One region of the Mesorhizobium sp. genome, then DNA from elsewhere that is predicted to be linked to it. Evidence: riboswitches for the same ligand, from Rfam matches in the RefSeq annotation. Region 1 holds a riboswitch; the other holds the start of a gene.
What was found. Region 1 has a riboswitch for cobalamin ahead of ACO07C_RS15095 (aromatic ring-hydroxylating oxygenase subunit alpha). Riboswitches for the same ligand answer to the same signal wherever they lie in the genome.
Positions count from the first base shown of each region.

Region 2: it holds a riboswitch for cobalamin, as region 1 does, so the genes downstream of both, ACO07C_RS26295 (CbtB domain-containing protein) here and ACO07C_RS15095 (aromatic ring-hydroxylating oxygenase subunit alpha) in region 1, are expected to answer to the same signal.

Region 1 is NZ_OZ245860.1:3,192,934-3,196,180, reverse strand. Features, by position in the region: gene ACO07C_RS15100 (2Fe-2S iron-sulfur cluster-binding protein) at 1-532, opposite strand, end outside; gene ACO07C_RS15095 (aromatic ring-hydroxylating oxygenase subunit alpha) at 611-1,858, opposite strand; cobalamin riboswitch at 2,054-2,255, opposite strand; gene ACO07C_RS15090 (DUF680 domain-containing protein) at 2,771-2,980, shown strand; gene ACO07C_RS15085 (DUF680 domain-containing protein) at 3,048-3,247, shown strand, end outside.
Region 2 is NZ_OZ245860.1:5,457,732-5,460,978, reverse strand. Features, by position in the region: gene metH (methionine synthase) at 1-921, opposite strand, end outside; gene ACO07C_RS26300 (histidine phosphatase family protein) at 1,037-1,609, opposite strand; adenosylcobalamin (AdoCbl) riboswitch at 1,715-1,864, shown strand; gene ACO07C_RS26295 (CbtB domain-containing protein) at 1,865-2,074, shown strand; gene ACO07C_RS26290 (CbtA family protein) at 2,236-2,982, shown strand; gene ACO07C_RS26285 (hypothetical protein) at 2,985-3,247, shown strand, end outside.

The DNA.
Region 1 (3,247 bases):
CAAGCAATTCGAGCTCCTTGCGAAAGATGATCTCTTCCGGGCGCCGCGCGCAGTTGACGAAGCCGACATCTGTCCATGGCGCGCAGTCGTTCAGCCAGCGCAGCATCGACATCATCGGCGTCACGCCGGATCCGGCCGAAATGAACAGGTACTTCGCGGCCGGATGGCTGTGCAGCGAGAAATCGCCCGTCGGTCCATAGGCCTTGACATGCGTGCCAGGCTTCAGATGGTCGAACATCCAGCGCGTGCCGATGCTGCCCGCCTGCGCCTTCACCGTCACCGCGATCGAGAATGGCCGGGATGGCGAGGACGACAGCGTGTAGGTGCGCATCAGCGGGCCGTCGACGGTCGGCAATTCCAGCGTCACGAACTGCCCTGGCTTGTAGCGGAACCAGGTCTGGTTGTCGGAGCGGAAAGTGAAGGTCTTCACGTCCGGCGCCTCGTCGCTGACGCCGATCACTTCCAGCACCTGGAGCCTGTCGTTCCAGGGTGTCATCTGGTCGAGATGACGATAGAGGCCAAGGTCAGTCATCGCGTTCATCCCTCAAGTCCTTCTTGCACTGCTCATGTCGTGATCACGGAACCGCTGAGCACTTTTGGGCCACATCAGCTAGGCGACACTGCGCAGCGCCGGACGGCCGCCTTCCGCGAGGCGTGGGCCGATAAAGCGCGCATACCAGTCGACGAACTGGATCACGCCCCCCTCATGCAACTCGGAGTAAGGGCCTGGTTCATAGGCCGGCGACAGGATGCCGAACGCGTTCTCCTCGACGATGCGGCGGTCCTGATCGTTGGTCTCCGTCCACACATGGGTGAGCTCGTCGAGATTGTAATCGACGCCCTCGACCGCATCCTTGTGTACCAGCCACTTCGTCGTCACCGCCGTTTCCGTGGCGCTGATCGGCAGCACGCGGAAGGTAACGGCGTGATCAATGAGGATATGGTTCCAGGTCGTCGGATAGTGGTAGTGCATCAATGTGCCGATGCGGTCGGCCGCGACGCTGTCGGAGAGGTTCTTCTTCACCGCCCGCTTGCCGTTCATCGTGTAGCTGACGGCATCCCGCAGCAGCGGCGCGCGGGTGGCGCGGTACTGCCCTGCCGGATCGATGCGGAACTTGCTCGGCAGGCCCGCCGCTTCGCATTTCGTCCAGTGCGCCAGCATTTCCGGATCGCTGTCGGCGCCCTGCACGCCGGTTACGGTCGGTGCTTCCGGGAAGGTCTTGCACAGTTCCGGATGGTTGCCGGCGCAGTGGTAGCATTCGCGGTTGTTTTCCCAGACCAGCTTCCAGTTGCCCTTCTCGATGATCGTGCTTTCGAAGGCGACCTTCGCTTCGCTCAACCGGTGCGGCAGGAGATAGGGCTCGATCATCGCCCGCATCGGCGCGAAATCGGCGGGTTCCCCGGCCAGGCAGATGAAGATGTAGCCACCGACGCTTTCGCAGGCGACCGGCTTCAGCCCGTACTGGCTCTTGTCGAAACCGTCCGCCATCTGCCGCGCGAAAAGCAATCGGCCATCGAGCTCGTAAGTCCATTGGTGGTAGGGGCAGACAAGCTTTGCCGCCGTGCCTTTCTCGGTGTTGCACACGCGGCTGCCGCGATGGCGGCAGGAATTATGGAAGGCGTTGATCTTGCCCTTCTGGTCGCGGACCAGCACAACCGGATAGTCGCCGATCTGCACGGTGATATAGCTGCCGGGCTTCGGCAGTTCGCAATCGTGACCTATGAACAGCCAGTCGCGATACCAGATCAGCTCCATGTCGAGCTTGAAATAATCCGGGTCGGTATAAAAGGGCTGCTCGAGCGAGAAGCCGTCCCTGCGATTTTGCAGCAGCCTCAGCATGTCGTTGCGCGCGTCCATGTCCTGTCCTCATACTTCGCATCGGCCCGAAATCGGAAAACGCGACGCAATCCAAATCCCGGAGCGTACTTGCGCGACCAACAGGGCGCATGTCGCTCAAAGACTGAACCGGGGGGGAGGAGAGGAGTGACAGGACGCCGGCCGGCAATGCGCCGGTCAACCACCATCCACCTCTTGACCGCCCACCGCGATCAGTCGAGTTCTATATCTCGGGCTGGTTTCCGGGCTCTGGAGTGTCCAACTGGACGGTCGCGACACCTTCCCAGGCCTTGGCCCAGTGGTCTCCCGTTGCGACTTGAACTCCACCACCGTTGCGGGGGCAGCGCCGGGTTTCGACCGGCTTCCCAATTCTCCGCTTCGTTCGTCTCGAAGCGGCACCTGAGATGACATGATCTAATCACGACAGCGTTTGCGACATCGGCATGAAAGCGACATCGCATCCATGTGGCGCGACACGCATCCAAACATTCTCGACCCGCAATCGCAAAGGGATCGCGATGGACAAGTGGTACCCGGATGCGGCCATAGCGGCGGATCAGGCGCTTCGGACCGAGGTTCAACATGGTTAAAAAGCGCTAACAGTATCGAAAAGTGACTATTAGCACTTTCTAAAATCGAACCGAACGGTTCGTTTCTGTTGACACTGCGTGCAAGACGGTGTGAACGCCGGCTCACGAATCCAGTTGGCGACGGGTTCGACGGAACAACCTAAATAGCTGATAATAATGCATAAAATTGGCGGAGTAGAGACGCCTGGTACAATTTCAAGGTGTGGATTCATGGTCCACGCGGAACAACTTCGTGATTGGAAACGGACGGGTGGCTCACCCACATCGGGGCTGTCCGAACGACGCGAATTCCTTCCAAGACACGCCGCTAGACGGACGGAAAAAATATACTGGAGTACCAAAAATGAAAAAGATCATCCTTACTGCCGCCGCCCTTCTGGCGATTTCCGGCAGCGCTTTTGCCGGTAGTGATAACTACGGCTCGAACGGCGCCAACCAGCAGGCAAACACTGTCGACAGCTCGTACACCGCTTCTATCAAGAAGTCGGAACCGGGCGCCAAGCAGCAGCCTGCCACTCAGGGCGCCAACCGCGACCTCTTCGGCAACAACTAAAACTGCCGATCGCGGAGATGGAGCCATGCGCCCCTCCGCTGAACTTTGAAATTCAGGAGTACGAAAAATGAAGAAGATCATTCTCGCCGCCGCCCTTGTCGCGATTTCCGGCAGCGCATTCGCCGCTAGCGACAACTTCCGCGCCAACGGCCCCAACCAGCCGGCGAACGTCAATGTCGACAATGCGCCGACGGCGTCGATCGCAAACAGCAGCTCACCGGTCTACAAGTTGCTGAATTCGGCAAATGACGGGCAGAAGTCGGCCCC
Region 2 (3,247 bases), 2.3 Mb from region 1:
CGGGCTCTCGTCGTAACGGCCGAATTCATTGGGCAGGCCGGCATTCGGATAGGCGCAGGTGAACGTATCGGCGACGCCCGAAATTTCGGCCAGATGCGCGCGCATGGCGCTGGCGCCGAGCGCGCAGTTGAGGCCGATGGTAAAGGGACTGGCATGGCGAACCGAATGCCAGAAGGCCGTCGGCGTCTGGCCGGACAGCGTGCGGCCCGACAGGTCGGTGATGGTGCCGGAAATCATCACCGGCAGGCGCACGCCCTTCTCGATGAAAATCTCGTTGCAGGCAAAGATCGCCGCCTTGGCGTTCAGCGTGTCGAATATGGTTTCGATCAGGATGATGTCGGCGCCGCCGTCGATCAGCCCGCGCAGCTGCTCGCCATAGGCAAGGCGCAGATCGTCAAAACTTACAGCCCGATAGCCGGGATTGTTCACATCCGGCGACATCGACGCGGTGCGGTTGGTCGGCCCGAGCGCCCCGGCGACGAAGCGGCGCTTGCCGTCCTCCAACTCCGCCCTTTTCGCCGCACGCCGCACCAGCCGCGCCCCGTCGCGGTTCAGCGCGTAGACGGCATCCTCCATGCCGTAATCGGCCTGCGCGATGGAAGTCGACGAAAATGTGTTGGTCTCCAGGATGTCAGCGCCGGCGATGGCATACTGATAGTGGATGTCCTCGATCGCCTTGGGCTGCGTCAGGATCAAGAGGTCGTTGTTGCCCTGCTGGTGGCAGGCGCAGCCGGCAAAGGCCTTGCCGCGAAAATGCGCCTCGTCGAAGCCGAGCCCCTGGATCTGCGTGCCCATGGCGCCGTCGAGAATAAGGATGCGTTCGCGCGCCGCCGCCGCTAGCGCCGCAAGCACCTCCGAACCGTCGGGCGTGGCCGCGACGGGGCCCAGGAGGTCGTCCAGCGATGGCGAATTCCGCGACATTTTTTATCCTTGGGGCGACAGTCAAACCCAAGTCACATAAAGACATCTTTATGTCAACATACGCCTTCGGGCGATGTTTGTCACGCCGCTTCCCAAGGGCTTCGCACTCGCACGCTCAATCGGCCTTTCCCGGTCTGGCGATCCTGAGCATCCAGCGGCGTCCGTCGCTGGAGAACTCGGCGATCCCCAGCGGCTCGACGTCGATCTTGCGGCAGGCGGAAAGTGGCGCGCCGAGGACATGCGCTATTGCCGCGCGGATGACGCTGGCATGCGTCACCGCGATCGTGCGGCTGTGTTCGGCGATCAGGCGATCCATGAGCGCCGAAGCCCGGCGCGACACATCGGCCAGCGATTCGCCGCCATGCGGCGCGGCATCGGGGTCGGCGAGCCAGGCCGCGATGCCGTCGGGATCATCGGCGTGCACCTCTTCAAGGCTCTTGCCGGCCCAGCGTCCGTGGTCCTGATCCGCCAGAAGAGGTTCGACGGATGCCTGCAGCGACATCGCCTCGGCGGTCTGCCGGGCCCGCTGCATCGGGCTCGTCAGCACCCGGTCGGCGCGGCGCAACCCCGCCCCCACCGCCGCCGCCAGCCCATGCGCACTCTGTTCCAACGGCTCATCGAGCGCGAACGCCCCCTTGCGCGTCGCGGGCGTCGCTCCGCTGCGGATCATGGTGAGGCGTACGAGCATGGGAAGCTGCCTATTCAAACCACGGGTCGCGGATCGCCCCGCGATCTGGCACATACAGGATTTCGTGCCAGCGATCACAATTCGTTGACGGCTATCGATCCGGTGGATAGTGTCTTCAACGATACGGGTTTGGAAGCCGGTGTAAATCCGGCACGGTCGCGCCACTGTGATCGGCATTTTTCTTGCCGAAAGTCAGGCCTTCTCCCGTAGCCGATGGTTCGATCAACGGGACGCAGCATCCCAGGAGAGGTCTAGATGTCCAACGCTACTTTCGCACCCACCTACGGTCCGGTGCCGATCCCAGTAAAAGAACTTTTGCCGTGGGCGATCTTCGGCGGCCTCCTGATGGTGCTGGCGATCTATTTCATCGGCGCGGAGCAAGGCGCGACCTCGCTGATCTCCGGCATGGGTGTGCACGAATTCGTGCATGACGGCCGCCACCTGCTCGGCTTCCCCTGTCACTGATGCATCGTGCCAGCGAGCGCGCCGCGCTTCGGGCAATTGACATAGTGCTTTAGGCCGCGCGTCCCTCGGGGGCGCGTTGCGGTCTTGCAATGCAATGAACATGCAACAAGCGCATGATCCCTGCCGAGGGACGGCACGGTCATGCCGTGGGGACAATGACCATGGTTGGAAATCTTCTTCTTCGCGGGATGCTGATCGGCGTCTTCGCCGGCATTCTCGCATTCGGCTTTGCCAGGGTCTATGGCGAACCGCAGGTCGACCGCGCCATCGCCTTCGAGGAGGCGAACGCGCAAGCCGCCGGCGAGGCGCCCGAACCCGAAATCGTCAGCCGCTCGACACAGGCCGGCCTTGGCCTGTTGACCGGCGTGCTGGTCTATGGCGCGGCGATCGGCGGGCTGTTCTCGCTGGTCTTTGCCTATACCTATGGCCGCGTCAGCAATTTCGGTCCGCGGGGCACGGCGGCCCTGCTGGCGCTGGCCGGCTTCGTCGCCATCGTCCTGGTGCCCTACATCAAATATCCGGCCAATCCGCCCTCCGTCGGCAATGGCGACACGATCGGCGCGCGCACGGAACTGTTCTTCGTCATGCTGGTGGTTTCCATCGCCGCACTGGTCGCCGCCGTGGCGCTGGCGCGGCGCCTGTGGGCGCAGTTCGGCGCCTGGAACGCGACGATCATCGCCGGGGCGGCGTTCATCATCTTCATCGCCCTCGTCCAGTACGCGCTGCCGGCCATCAACGAAGTGCCGGAAAAATTCTCGGCTGATCTGCTGTGGCGCTTCCGCGTCGCCTCGCTCGGCATCCATGTGGTGCTGTGGACGACGCTCGGCCTCGTCTTCGGCGCCGTGGTGGAACGCAGCTACGGCGGCCAGCTCACCCGCCCGGCCACCAAGCGGCCGGCCATGCGCTGACAATGTTGGCGCGCGCCAACAAGTCCGTGCGCCTTGCGGCGGCGTCCCTCGCGGGCGCCGTTTTGCTCCTGGTTTTCGCGGCTCCCGCCGGCGCCCATAGCGTCAGCACCGGCGGGCCGACCAGCGGCATTGCGATACCCAGCCTCACCCACGGCCAGATGGCTGTCATTCACGACTATCGCGGCAGGATCCTCGATCTCGCCGCGCGCCAGCAGCGCACCGACCTGACGTTCAGGCGGCTGATGAACTACGGCAACATCCAGTA